Regions from separate parts of the Streptomyces sp. CA-294286 genome, predicted to be linked through region 2. Evidence: riboswitches for the same ligand, from Rfam matches in the RefSeq annotation. Region 2 holds a riboswitch; each other region holds the start of a gene.

Region 1 (4,298 bases), 4.1 Mb from region 2:
TCGTCGGCACCGTTCCGGAGGCCTTCCACCACCCGGTACAGGGGTACGTCGCACTGCACGTCATGCACCGACCGCTGTGAGCGGCCCGGCGGCCGTGCCGCGGCTCGCGCGGTGAGGCGAGCGGGAGGGCCGGGCGGGCCGTGACGGCGCGTCCGGCCCTCCCGCCGTGGCTCAGCTCCCGCGGTGACCGTCGTCGGGGCCGGGCCGGTGCGTCTCCCGGTCACCGCCGCGGGAGCGGGTCACGGCGCGCTCCCGCCGGTCGGAGTCCGGGGCGGGGCGGGCGGCCTCGCGCGGCTTCCCGCGCGGGACCGGCTCCGCGGAGCGGGCGGCTTCGGCGCGGATCATCGCGTTCAGGGCGAGGAAGGGGTCGATGGGCATGGTGGGAACATCCTTCGCGGTACGGAAAGGCCCTGCGCGCACCGGGGCGGGCAGGCGGACGCGGTGCACCGGCGGACACGGGCGCGCCGGTACGGGGCCCTTCAGCAGCGCAGGACCGCGCAGCGCACGACGTACGGGGCGGGGCCCCGGGCCGGTGCGGTACCGGCGGGCGCCCCGGTCCGCGGGAGGTGCACCGGGCGGACCCCGACGACGACGGCGGGCGGACGGTGCCGCGGCCAGGACGGAACCACCGTGGGACGACGAGCACTGCCCGCCTGCGGCCGGAGTTCGGTGTCGACGGACCCGTCCGGCACCGCTTCGCCCTCACCGGCCGCACCGGGAAGCCCGGCGGCCCCGTGGAGCCCGGCCGTCCCGGGGAACCCCGCCGCCCCGGAGGAACCCGCGGATCCGAGTGCTCCGACCTGCTCCGACACGCCGGACGAGGACGACCCGCTCACGGCCTCCGCGTCGGCGGAACCGCCCGCGCCGCCCCCCGACGGCAGCGCGAGCACGGCGGCGCACGCCAGCAGCGCGACGAGCGCACGCCACGGGCTCGTCCTTCGACGGAGTCGGGGGCGGAGTGCGGCGGACATGGGGCACAGGTGCCCCGGCCGGGCGGCGGTGCGGCCCGACGGGAGGACAATTCGCCCGGTCGGGGTAGGCCGGATGGCGGAGGGCGGGCCTACCGTCGGTAGCGCGGGGAGGAACTGCCGTACGCCGACGAGCGGTTGTCCACCAAGGGGGTGAACCGCACGCACGAGGGGTTAGGGTGGCGTCGCAGCTGGTTCGCTCCGTCCGCCAGGCGGAAGCGTCGCAAGAGGGAACCCGGTGGAAATCCGGGACTGCCCCGCAGCGGTGAGTGGGAACGAAAGCCGTCATACGCACTGGGCCAGTACGAAGGGGCCCGGGAAGCGGCGGCCGGTAGGTGTCCGGGAGGCAACAGGCCCCGGCGTGCCCGCGAGTCCGAAGACCTGCCACTGCCCGTGCGCCCATCCGTGCGTACGGCGATCTCGGCGGCCTCGTGGGAGGGCCGGTGGGAAGCAGGCGGACGTTCGCGCGCACACCAGTCGTACGCGCTGCTCCGTGGCCTCCGCGCCTGCTCCGGCCTCCTCGCACGCGTCGCCCGGGATCACCCGCGACTCGCGAAGGAGAGTTCCGTGGCAGACCCCGACGCCACCCCCACCCCCACCCCCACCCCCACCCCCACCGTGCCGCAGCCCCTCCGGGCCACCCTGCACGGCTACCCCAGGCAAGGCCCCCGACGTGAACTCAAGAAGGCCACCGAGGCCTACTGGGCGGGCCGCTCCGGCGCCGACGAACTGCGGGCCGTCGCCGCGAACCTGCGCCGGGACGTCTGGCGGGAGCTGGCGGCAGCCGGAATCGACGAAGTCCCGGTCGGCGACTTCTCGTTGTACGACCACGTGCTGGACACCGCCGTCACGCTCGGGGCGATCCCCGGGCGGCACCGCCGCGCCTGCGCCGACGACCCGCTCGACGGGTACTTCGCCATGGCCCGCGGCACCGCGGAGGCCGCCCCGCTCGAAATGACCAAGTGGTTCGACACCAACTACCACTACCTGGTGCCCGAGTTGGGCCCCGGTTCGGTCTTCGCCGCCGACTCGTCCCGGCTGGTCGAAGAGGTGCGCGAAGCCCTCTCGCTCGGCGTCGGCGAGGTCCGGCCCGTGCTCGTCGGGCCGGTCACCTTCCTGCTGCTCGCCAAACCCGCCCCGGGCATCGACAACGGCTTCGATCCGCTGACCCTCGTCGACCGGCTGCTGCCCGTGTACGCCGAGATCCTCGCCGATCTCCGCGCCGCCGGGGCGAGCTGGGTGCAGCTCGACGAGCCCGCCCTCGTACAGGACCAGCCGCCGGCCGTGCTGAACGCCGTCGCCCGCGTCTACCGCGACCTCGGCGCTCTCGCCGACCGGCCGCGGCTGCTCGTCGCCTCGTACTTCGACCGGCTCGGCGACGCGCTGCCCGTCCTCGCGCAGAGCCCCGTCGAAGGGCTGGCGCTGGACTTCACCGGACCCGCGGCGGCCAACCTCGACGCACTGGCCGCCGTCGGCGGACTGCCCGGCAAACGGCTCGTCGCCGGCGTCGTCGACGGACGCAACGTGTGGATCAACGACCTCTCCCGGTCGCTCGCCACCCTGGCCACCCTCCTGGGCCTCGCCGACCGGGTCGACGTCGCCCCTTCGTGCTCGCTGCTGCACGTGCCGCTCGACGCGGGAGACGAGCAGGACCTCGCGCCGGAGGTCTCCGGGTGGCTCGCGTTCGCCCGGCAGAAGACCGACGAGGTCGTCGCCCTGGCCCGCGCCCTGCGCGAGGGGACCGACACCATCGAAGCGCGGCTCGACGCCAACCGGGCGGCGTTGCGCGCCCGCACCGCCTCCGCCCTCGCCCGTGACCCCGCGGTCCGCGCCCGGACCGCCGCCGTGACCGCGGCCGACGCGCACCGTGACCTGCCGTACGCCGCACGCGCGCCTCTCCAGCAGGCCGCGCTGGGACTGCCGAAGCTGCCGACGACCACCATCGGCTCCTTCCCGCAGACCGACGAACTGCGCTCCGCACGCGCCGCGCTGCGGACGGGAAGGATCGACGCCGAGACGTACGACGCCCGGATCGCCGCCGAGATCCGCGAGGTGATCTCCTTCCAGGAGAAGGCGGGCCTCGACGTCCTGGTGCATGGCGAGCCCGAACGCAACGACATGGTCCAGTACTTCGCCGAACGCCTCGACGGCTACCTCGCCACCCGGCACGGCTGGGTCCAGTCGTACGGCACCCGTTACGTCCGGCCCCCGATCCTGGCCGGGGACGTCTCCCGGCCCGCGCCGATGACCGTGCCGTGGACCTCGTACGCCCAGTCCCTCACCGACAGGCCGGTCAAGGGCATGCTGACCGGCCCCGTCACCATGCTGGCCTGGTCCTTCGTACGGGACGACCAGCCGCGGGGAGAGACCGCCCGGCAGGTCGCACTCGCGCTGCGGGACGAGGTGGCGGACCTGGAGGCGGCGGGGAGCTCGGTCATCCAGGTGGACGAGCCCGCACTGCGCGAGACCTTGCCGTTGCGGGCGGTGGACCGTGCGGCCTACCTCGCGTGGGCCACCGACTCGTTCCGGCTGGCCACCAGTGGCGTGCGGGCGTCCACACAGATCCACACGCACATGTGCTACGCGGAGTTCGGCGAGATCATCGCCGCCATCGACGACCTGGACGCCGACGTGATCAGCCTGGAGGCGGCCCGCTCGCACATGCGGATCGCCGAGGAGCTGGCCGAGGTCGGTTATCCGCGCGAAGTGGGACCGGGGGTGTACGACATCCACTCGCCCCGGGTTCCGGCGGAGCGGGAGGTGTCCGACCTGGTGGACCGCGCGCTGCGGGCCGTGCCGGCCCATCGGCTGTGGATCAATCCGGACTGCGGCCTGAAGACCCGCGGCTGGGAGGAGGTGCGTCCGGCGCTGGAGCGCATGACGGCGGCGGCGCGACGGGTGCGTCAGGAGCTGTCCCGGCCCTCATCCGACGGACCCGGCGCGTGAGGTGACGGCTCGTCGCCGGTAATCCGGTGGCCCGGTGCTTCGGACACCCGGTGCTTCGGAGACCCGGTGTCCCGGTGACGTGCCGGTCGAGTGGGCCGGACATGCGCCGGCCCGCTCGGGGCCGCCTCGGCAAGGAGGGCGACCCCGAGCGGGGGCGGGACGGGGGTGGCGTGCGGTGCGGCGGAAGCGCACCGACGGATCCGCGGCGGACCTACGGGCAGGTCGGCACGCCCTCCAGCCAGGCCGGACCCTTGATGTAGATGTTCGTGATCCACGACCTGTGGTCCGGGAGGTAGGACCAGGCGTCGTTGGTGATGCCCTCGGCCGTCACCCGCTGGGCGCGCTTCTGGCACTGGATGCGGACCGCCGTCGGTCCGGCGAACC
Region 2 (4,298 bases):
ATGGCTGCTGCTCGCCCCGCGCGACTACCTGTCGACGTTCATGAAGATCGGCACCGTCACCCTGCTCGCCGTCGGCGTCCTCATCGCGCTGCCGAACCTCAAGATGGCCGGCATCACCGAGTTCGCCTCCAGCGGCACCGGTCCCGTCTTCGCCGGTTCGCTCTTCCCGTTCGTCTTCATCACCATCGCCTGCGGCGCGCTCTCCGGCTTCCACGCGCTGATCTCCTCGGGCACCACCCCGAAGATGATCCAGAAGGAGACGCAGATCCGGACGATCGGCTACGGCTCCATGCTGGTCGAGTCGTTCGTGGCGATCATGGCGCTGATCGCGGCCTGCATCATCGATCCCGGCCTGTACTTCGCCGTCAACTCCCCGATGGGCGTCGTGGGCGACACCGTCCAGGCGGCCTCCACCGCCGTCGGCAACCTCGGGTTCTCCATCACCCCCGAACAGTTGGCGCAAGCCGCCAAGGACGTCGAGGAACAGAGCCTGCTGCACCGCACCGGCGGCGCGCCGACGTTCGCACTGGGCATGGCGGAGATCTTCTCCGCGGCCTTCGGCGGGGCCGCGATGAAGGCCTTCTGGTACCACTTCGCGATCATGTTCGAGGCGCTGTTCATCCTGACGACGCTCGACGCGGGCACGCGCGTGGGCCGGTTCATGCTCCAGGACATGCTGGGCAACGTCTACAAGCCCTTCAAGAACGTCAGCTGGAAGCCCGGCGTCTGGATCGCCAGCGCCATCGTCGTCCTGGCCTGGGGCTACTTCCTGTGGGTCGGCGTGCACGACCCGCTCGGCGGCATCAACCAGCTCTTCCCCCTGTTCGGCATCGCCAACCAGCTGCTCGCCGCCGTCGCCCTCGCGGTCTGCACCACCCTGCTCATCAAGTCCGGCCGCCTCAAGTGGGCCTGGGTGACGGGCGTTCCGCTCCTGTGGGACGTCGCGGTCACCCTCACCGCAAGCTGGCAGAAGATCTTCTCCGCCGACCCGCGGGTGGGCTTCTTCACCCAGCGCGCCGAGTACCAGGACGCCCTCGACAAGGGACTCCCCTCGTTCAAACTGGCCAAGAACCGCGAGCAGATGGAGACCATCGTCACCAACTCCACCGTGGACGGCGTCCTGTCCGTCCTGTTCGCCGTCCTCATCGTGGTGGTCCTCTTCGAGTCCGGCCGCGCCTGCGTCAAGGCGATCCGCCACCCGGAGAGCATCAAGGTCAGCGAAACCCCGTACGTCGAGTCCACGTTCGTCGCCCCCGCCTCCCTCATCGCCACCAAGGAGGAGAAGGCCGAGCTCGCGGCGGCCGGCCTCGGCCCGGAGGGCGGCGCCCGCAGGACCGAGGAGCGGGTGTGAAGACCGCGGCGCTCCGCCACCGGCTCGCCCGGCTCCGCTGGTACGTACGGGAGCTGACCGGCGAAGCGGCGTACGACCACTACGTCGCCCACGCCCGGACCCACGACCCCCACGCACCCGTGATGACCCGCCGCGCCTTCGAGCGCAGCCGTACCGACGCCCGCGAGGGCGACCCCAGGCAGGGCTTCCGCTGCTGCTGAGCACAGTGCGCAAGCACCCGTGCGGCCCGGTGTTCCGCCCCTCGAAACGGGGTGGGGCGCCGGGCCGTCGCCGTTGCACACTGCCCCCATGACTGTGTGCACCGCGAAGGACCTCACCCTCAGGCCCGCCGAACCCCACGAGTACGACGAGGTCGGCGAGATCACCGCCCGCGCCTACCTCGACGACGGCCTCCTCGGCGGCGGTGAGCGGGACCCGTACCTGACCGTCCTGCGCGACGCCGCCTTCCGCGCCGCCCACGCGCAGCTCCTCGTGGCCGCCGACGCCGACGGCAAGCCCCTCGGCACAGTCACCTACGCACCCCAGGGCAGCCCCCTCCAGGACATCGCCGTCCCCGGCGAGGCCGAGTTCCGCATGCTCGCCGTCGCCCACCGGGGACGCGGCCGGGGCGCGGGCGAGGCCCTCGTACGCTCCTGCATCGCCCGAGCCCGAGCCGAGCAGGACGTCGTACGACTGGTGATGTCCACCCAGCCGACGATGCTCGGAGCACACCGCATCTACGAGCGGCTCGGCTTCCTGCGCACCCCGGAAAGGGACTGGGACCCCGTTCCCGGACTGACCCTGCTGACCTACGAGCGGCCCCTGTAGACCCCTTCAGGACCGCTTCCACCGGCGCCCTGCCCTGCCCCAAGGGCAACCCCCGGGCCCCGGCCGAAACGACACGCGACACTAGATGTGGGGGGTTCTCCAACGAGGACCCACCACATGTATGCTCGTGCTCGCTGTCGCCGCAGGGGAATCCGGTGCGAATCCGGAACTGTCCCGCAACGGTGTGTCATGTGCGCATTTGCGTACCGCCAAGTCCGACGACCTGCCGACAGCTCATCCGGCTCGACCGAACCGGATACCGATACGTCCGGGCCTCGCGGTTGGGCCGGTGGACGCCAGGCGGCGCGTGCCCTCGTTCCGGGGTGCCGTGTGCCCGCGCGCCCCCGCTCCCCCCTGCCGCAAGGCCCCGCGCCGAGCGAGGGAGAGCCCCCACGTGACCATCGCGCCAGTCGACCCGGCCAGCACCGAGGTACAGGACGCAGTTCAGGACGCCCCCGGGACCGCGCTGCTGCGCACCCTCACCGACCTGACCGCCGACCTTCCCGACACCGACCCCGGCCGGGTCGCCGCCGCCGCCCTGCGGGGCCGCAACGCGCGCTCGGACGCCGCCGAGCTGCGGGAGCTGGCCACCGAGGGCGCGGCGGGGCTCATCTCCGAGGACCCCGCGTACTCCCGCCTGGCCGCCCGCCTGCTCGCCCGCACGATCCGGGACGAGGCCGCCACGCAGGGCGTGGGCTGCTTCTCCGAGTCCGTCGCCGTCGGCCACCGCGAAGGGCTCATCGCGGACCGCACGGCCGACTTCGTGGCACGGCACGCGGCCACGCTGGACGAACTGATCGACCTCGACGGCGACGACCGCTTCGAGTACTTCGGCCTGCGCACGGTCTACAGCCGCTACCTGCTGCGCCACCCGATCACCCGCCAGGTCATCGAGACCCCGCAGCACTTCATGCTGCGCGTGGCCGCCGGCCTCGCCGCGGACGACAGCGACCGCGCGGTCGCCGAAGTCGCCTCCCTGTACCGCCTGATGAGCCGCCTGGACTACCTCCCGTCCTCGCCGACGCTCTTCAACTCCGGCACCCGCCACCCGCAGATGTCGTCCTGCTACCTCCTCGACTCCCCGCTGGACGAGCTGGACTCGATCTACGACCGCTACCACCAGGTCGCACGCCTCTCCAAGCACGCCGGCGGCATCGGTCTCTCGTACTCCCGCATCCGCGCCCGGGGCTCCCTGATCCGCGGCACCAACGGGCACTCCAACGGCATCGTGCCGTTCCTGAAGACCCTGGACGCCTCGGTCGCGGCCGTGAACCAGGGCGGCCGGCGCAAGGGCGCCGCGGCCGTCTACCTGGAGACCTGGCACGCGGACATCGAGGAGTTCCTGGAGCTCCGCGACAACACCGGCGAAGACGCCCGCCGCACCCACAACCTGAACCTCGCGCACTGGATCCCGGACGAGTTCATGCGCCGCGTGGACCAGGACGGCCAGTGGTCGCTGTTCTCCCCCTCCGACGTCCCCGAGCTGGTGGACCTGTGGGGCGCGGAGTTCGACGCGGCATACCGCAAGGCGGAGGCCGCGGGTCTCGCCAAGAAGTCCATGTCCGCCCGGGAGCTGTACGGCCGCATGATGCGCACCCTCGCGCAGACCGGCAACGGCTGGATGACCTTCAAGGACGCCTCCAACCGCACCGCCAACCAGACGGCGGAGCCCGGCCACACGGTCCACTCCTCCAACCTCTGCACGGAGATCCTCGAAGTCACCGACGACAGCGAGACCGCGGTCTGCAACCTCGGCTCCGTCAACATGGGCGCCTTCGTCCTGGACAGCGGCGACATCGACTGGGACCGCCTGGACGAGACCGTCCGCACCGCCGTGACCTTCCTCGACCGCGTCGTGGACATCAACTTCTACCCGACCGAGCAGGCCGGGAACTCCAACTCCCGCTGGCGGCCGGTCGGCCTGGGCGCCATGGGCCTCCAGGACGTCTTCTTCAAGCTGAAGCTCCCCTTCGACTCCCCGGAGGCGGCGGCTCTCTCCACCCGCATCGCCGAGCGCATCATGCTCGCCGCGTACGAGGCGTCCTGCGACCTCGCGGAGCGCTCCGGTCCGCTGCCCGCCTGGGAGAAGACCCGCACCGCCCGCGGCATCCTGCACCCCGACCACTACGGCGTCGAGTTC
Region 3 (4,298 bases), 3.3 Mb from region 2:
GGCCGTCCCTCGGCCACCCGCCGCCGCAGCGCGTCCGCCAGTCCCCGCTCCCGCAGCCACTCCAGCGCGCGCACCGTGCCCCGGGTCCCCGGCACGACCACCAGGTCCGCGTCGGCCAGTTCCTCCGGCCGGTCCACGAACCGCACCACCACGCCCGGCTCGGCCGCCAGCGCGTCGACATCGGTGAAGTTCGACATCAGCGGCACCGCGCACACCGCGACCCGCAGCACGTCCTCGCCGACCGGGGGCGCGACCACGGACTCCCGCACCGCACCGCGCATCGAGACCCGCAGTCCGTCCTCCTCGTCGATGCCGAGCCCGTGTGCGTACGGGAGCACGCCGTAGGTCCGGCGCCCGGTGAGGTCCTCCAGCATCCGCAGGCCCGGCTCCAGCAACGACACGTCGCCCCGGAACTTGTTCACCAGGTAGCCGGCGATCAGCCGCTGGTCCTCCTCGGCCAGCAGGGCCGTCGTGCCGAAGAACGACGCGAAGACGCCGCCCCGGTCGATGTCCCCGACCACCACCACGGGAAAGTCTGCGGCGCGGGCGATGCCCATGTTCACGATGTCGGTGCGCCGGAGGTTGATCTCCGCCGGGCTGCCCGCGCCCTCGCAGATCACCGCGTCGTACTGGCTCCTCAGCTCGGCCAGGCACTCGGTCACCGTGCCGAGCAGCGCCTCCCGGTGCCCGCCCTGCACGCCCTCGCCGTACTTCCTGCCGCCCGCCGTCCCGAAGAAGCCGCGCGCGCTCATCTCGCCCACCGGCTTGCCCAGCAGCACCACCTGGCTGGAGCGGTCGCTGCCCGGCTTCAGCAGTACGGGGTTCATCAGCGCGGTCGGCTCGACCCGCGCCGCCTGCGCCTGCATGGCCTGCGCGCGCCCGATCTCCGCGCCCTCGCGCGTGACGAACGAGTTCAGCGACATGTTCTGCGCCTTGAACGGGGCGACCTTCACGCCCTGCCGCACCAGCCACCGGCAGATCCCCGCCGTGACGACGCTCTTGCCCGCGTCCGAGGTGGTCCCCGCGACCAGCAGTCCGCCGCCGCTCATGCGCTGTGCCCCTTGTCCCCGTGTCCGGCCCGCACGTACGAAACCGCCAGCCGCCCGGCCGCGCACGCGGCCAGCGCCAGCACACCCACCCGACGCGACAGCCGCACCGCACGCTCGATGTCCGGTACGGCGACGGCGCGGCCGGCCGCGCCGTTGAGCACCGCCCGGTGCTCGACCCGGCCCGCGTACGACAGCGTCCCGCCCAGCCGCACACCCAGCGCCCCCGCGAACGACGCCTCGACCGGGCCCGCGTTGGGGCTCGGGTGCGCCGCGGCATCGGCGCGCCAGGCCCGCACGGCACCCCGCGGGTCGTCCCCGGCGAGCACCGCGAGCGCCGCCGTCAGCCGTGCGCCCGGCCAGCCGGCCACGTCGTCGAGCCGGGCCGAGGCCCAGCCGTACCGGCGGTATCGCGCCGACTTGTGCCCGACCATCGCGTCCAGCGTGTTCACCGCCCGGAACGCGACCAGGCCGGGGACGCCGCCGAGCGCGCCCCACACCAGTGCGCCGACCACCGCGTCCGACGTGTTCTCGGCGACGGACTCGACCACCGCCCGCGCCATCTGCTGCCCGTCCAGGGAGTGCGGGTCGCGCCCGCACAGGTGGGGCAGGCGCTCGCGCGCGGTCTCCAGGTCGCCCGCCGCGAGGGCCCCGCCGATCGCCCGCGCCTCGCGCCCCAGCGACGTGCCGCCGACGACGGACCACGTCACCGCGGCGGTCAGTGCGACCGAAGCGGCGGGGGAGCGTCGTACGGCCCGTGCGGCGACGGCCGCCGCACCGGCGCCGCCGCCCGCGCACACCAGGGTGTGCAGTGCGCCCCACGCCCGGTGGTCGTGCCACAGCACGCGTTCCACGGCGCCCGCGGCACGGCCGAAGGCGGCGACGGGGTGCCCGCGGCGCGGATCACCGAACAGGAGGTCCGCGAGCATCCCGGCGGCGGCGCCGTACGCGAAGAGGCGGGCGTCGGCGAAGGCAGGGGCGCCTCCCGTGCCGGAAACCGGGCAGGGGGCGGCTGAACTGCGGGTTCCGCAGCCGGGCATGGCTGTGTGTCCTCACTCAGGGTCCGCGCCCTGGTTCGACGTGACGAGCGGCTGGGAGTTCCTGGCTTCCGTACGGCTCGTGCGAGCCGCCCGGTGACAGTGGCGGGACCGCGCCGGATTCGCACCGGCTTCCTCTCCATGCCGCCGTATTGGCTCCGGCAGTCCACCACGCCCCGCGAACGCCCGTCAACCTGGGGTTGACCTGCGGCGGGCGAGAACCCGGGGGCGCACGCAGAACCGCCCCGCGCACGGGGCGCGGGGCGGTTCGAAGGAACGGGTGTCAGACGACGATCAGGTAGATCCCGTACGCCACGGCCGCCGCGCACAGCGCGAAGCAGGCGTACGCGCCGGTGCGGGCCACGGTCGCGGAACCGCCGGACGCGGCGGCCGCGGTCTGCTTGGAGAGGCCGACGATGCCGAGGGTGAACAGACCCACCAGAGCCACGGTGGCCACGAGGCTGACGCCGAAGACGGTGCCCAGAGCTGCCCAGTCGATGTTCATGTGTGCGCTTCCTTAGACCGAGGCGGCCGGGCGGGACGCCTCGGTGGGGGAGTGGAGGGTGGCCTTTATGTCACCGGTGACCATGTGCGTGGCCTCGTGCGGGAGCACGCCCGCCGGGGGCGGGGAGACCGAGGCGACGGCCGCGGAGACGACGCCGGCGTTCTCGCCGGCCGGAGCGTCCAGGTCGTCGGCGGTGACGTTGGTGTGGTCGACCGGCTTGCGGCGCGACAGGAGCCAGATCACGGCCGACCCGACGACCAGCAGGATCGCGACGGCGGTGACGCCCCACGTGCCCTGACCGGTGAGGAACTCGGCGGCGGCGGCGATCGCACCCGCGGCCGGGAGGGTCAGGCCCCAGGCGACGAACATCCGGGTCGCGGTCGACCAGCGGACCACGCCGCCCTTGGGGCCGAGGCCGGCGCCCATCACGGAGCCGGAGCAGACCTGGGTGGTGGAGAGGGAGAAACCGAGGTGCGAGGAGGCCAGGATGACCGTCGCGGCGCTGGTCTGGGCGGCGAAGCCCTGCGGCGGCCGGAGGTCGGTGAGGCCCTTGCCCATGGTGCGGATGATGCGCCAGCCGCCGAGGTAGGTGCCGAGCGCGATGGCCACACCGGCCGAGACGATGACCCACATGGGCGGGTTGGAGCCGGGGACCAGGACGTTGCCGGTGACCAGGGCGAGGGTGATGACACCCATCGTCTTCTGCGCGTCGTTGGTGCCGTGCGCGAGCGAGACGAGACCGGCCGAGGCGATCTGGCCCGCCCGGTACCCCTTGGCGGTGGCCTTCTCGTCGGTCCTGCTCGCCAGCTTGAAGGTGAGCTTCGTGGCGAGGTACGCGGCGATGCCCGCGACGATCGGGGCGGCGATGGCGGGCAGCAGCACCTTGGTGATGACGACGCTGCCGTTGACGCCGGAGGCGCCGACCGACATCAGAGTGGCACCGATGAGGCCGCCGAAGAGTGCGTGGGAGGAACTGGACGGCAGGCCGATCAGCCAGGTCAACAGGTTCCACAGGATCGCGCCGACGAGCGCTGCGAAGATCACTTCCGTCGTGATGCCGCTCTCGTTGATGAGCCCTCCGGAAATCGTCTTGGCGACTTCGACGGAGAGGAAAGCACCTACGAGGTTCAGCACGGCGGACATGGCCACCGCCGTCTTGGGCTTGAGTGCGCCGGTCGAGATGGTGGTGGCCATCGCGTTGGCAGTGTCGTGGAAACCGTTCGTGAAGTCGAACACGAGAGCGGTCACGATCACGATTCCGAGAAGGAGCGTGATGTGTTCCATTTACCCAGGCAATCGTTTGAGGTCAGTGGCGCGTTGAACGTAGGCAACCTGAGTGAACGGAAGATGAACTGGGCAGGGCGCTGCGGTGACCCGAAACGCCGTGTCGCCGTTCCGTTTTCCACCGGAACGGCGGAGCCCCAAGGGCTGACCGGCGCGTCGACGTCGCGCGGGGCCCCTCGACCGCCCGGACGACCCGTCGAGGAGATCCTCGTCACCCGGAAGCGGGTCCCGGTCGCCGCCCGCCCCTGCGCACACCTTCCGTACGCCACTGCCGTACCGGCGCCCCGGCTGGCAGGATGCCGCCCATGACGAACAAGGCGACGGCTGCGACGGCTGCGACGGACGGGACAGGCGGGGCCACCGCGGTGCCCCGGGCCTGGCGGGAACTTCTGGCCACCGCCCGCCGATCGGTGGCCGACGGCCTGG

Evidence for each region. A riboswitch is a leader RNA that binds a small molecule or an ion and turns the genes downstream of it on or off. The one in region 2 is predicted to bind cobalamin.
Region 1: another riboswitch for cobalamin. It lies ahead of metE (5-methyltetrahydropteroyltriglutamate--homocysteine S-methyltransferase); the one in region 2 lies ahead of ACQPZG_RS11795 (ribonucleoside-diphosphate reductase subunit alpha).
Region 3: another riboswitch for cobalamin. It lies ahead of ACQPZG_RS26690 (cobalamin biosynthesis protein); the one in region 2 lies ahead of ACQPZG_RS11795 (ribonucleoside-diphosphate reductase subunit alpha).

The regions. Positions count from the first base shown of each region.
Region 1 covers NZ_CP192005.1:5,760,144-5,764,441, forward strand. Annotated here, with positions in the region: gene ACQPZG_RS30185 (N-acetyltransferase family protein) at 1-80, shown strand, start outside; gene ACQPZG_RS30190 (hypothetical protein) at 172-378, opposite strand; gene ACQPZG_RS30195 (hypothetical protein) at 480-971, opposite strand; cobalamin riboswitch at 1,143-1,371, shown strand; gene metE (5-methyltetrahydropteroyltriglutamate--homocysteine S-methyltransferase) at 1,587-3,914, shown strand; gene ACQPZG_RS30205 (C40 family peptidase) at 4,126-4,298, opposite strand, start outside.
Region 2 covers NZ_CP192005.1:1,631,232-1,635,529, forward strand. Annotated here, with positions in the region: gene ACQPZG_RS11780 (carbon starvation CstA family protein) at 1-1,351, shown strand, start outside; gene ACQPZG_RS11785 (YbdD/YjiX family protein) at 1,348-1,551, shown strand; gene ACQPZG_RS11790 (GNAT family N-acetyltransferase) at 1,640-2,158, shown strand; cobalamin riboswitch at 2,280-2,403, shown strand; gene ACQPZG_RS11795 (ribonucleoside-diphosphate reductase subunit alpha) at 2,553-4,298, shown strand, end outside.
Region 3 covers NZ_CP192005.1:4,979,751-4,984,048, forward strand. Annotated here, with positions in the region: gene ACQPZG_RS26685 (cobyric acid synthase) at 1-1,049, opposite strand, end outside; gene ACQPZG_RS26690 (cobalamin biosynthesis protein) at 1,046-2,086, opposite strand; cobalamin riboswitch at 2,122-2,269, opposite strand; gene ACQPZG_RS26695 (hypothetical protein) at 2,367-2,588, opposite strand; gene ACQPZG_RS26700 (anion permease) at 2,601-3,872, opposite strand; gene ACQPZG_RS26705 (class II aldolase/adducin family protein) at 4,178-4,298, shown strand, end outside.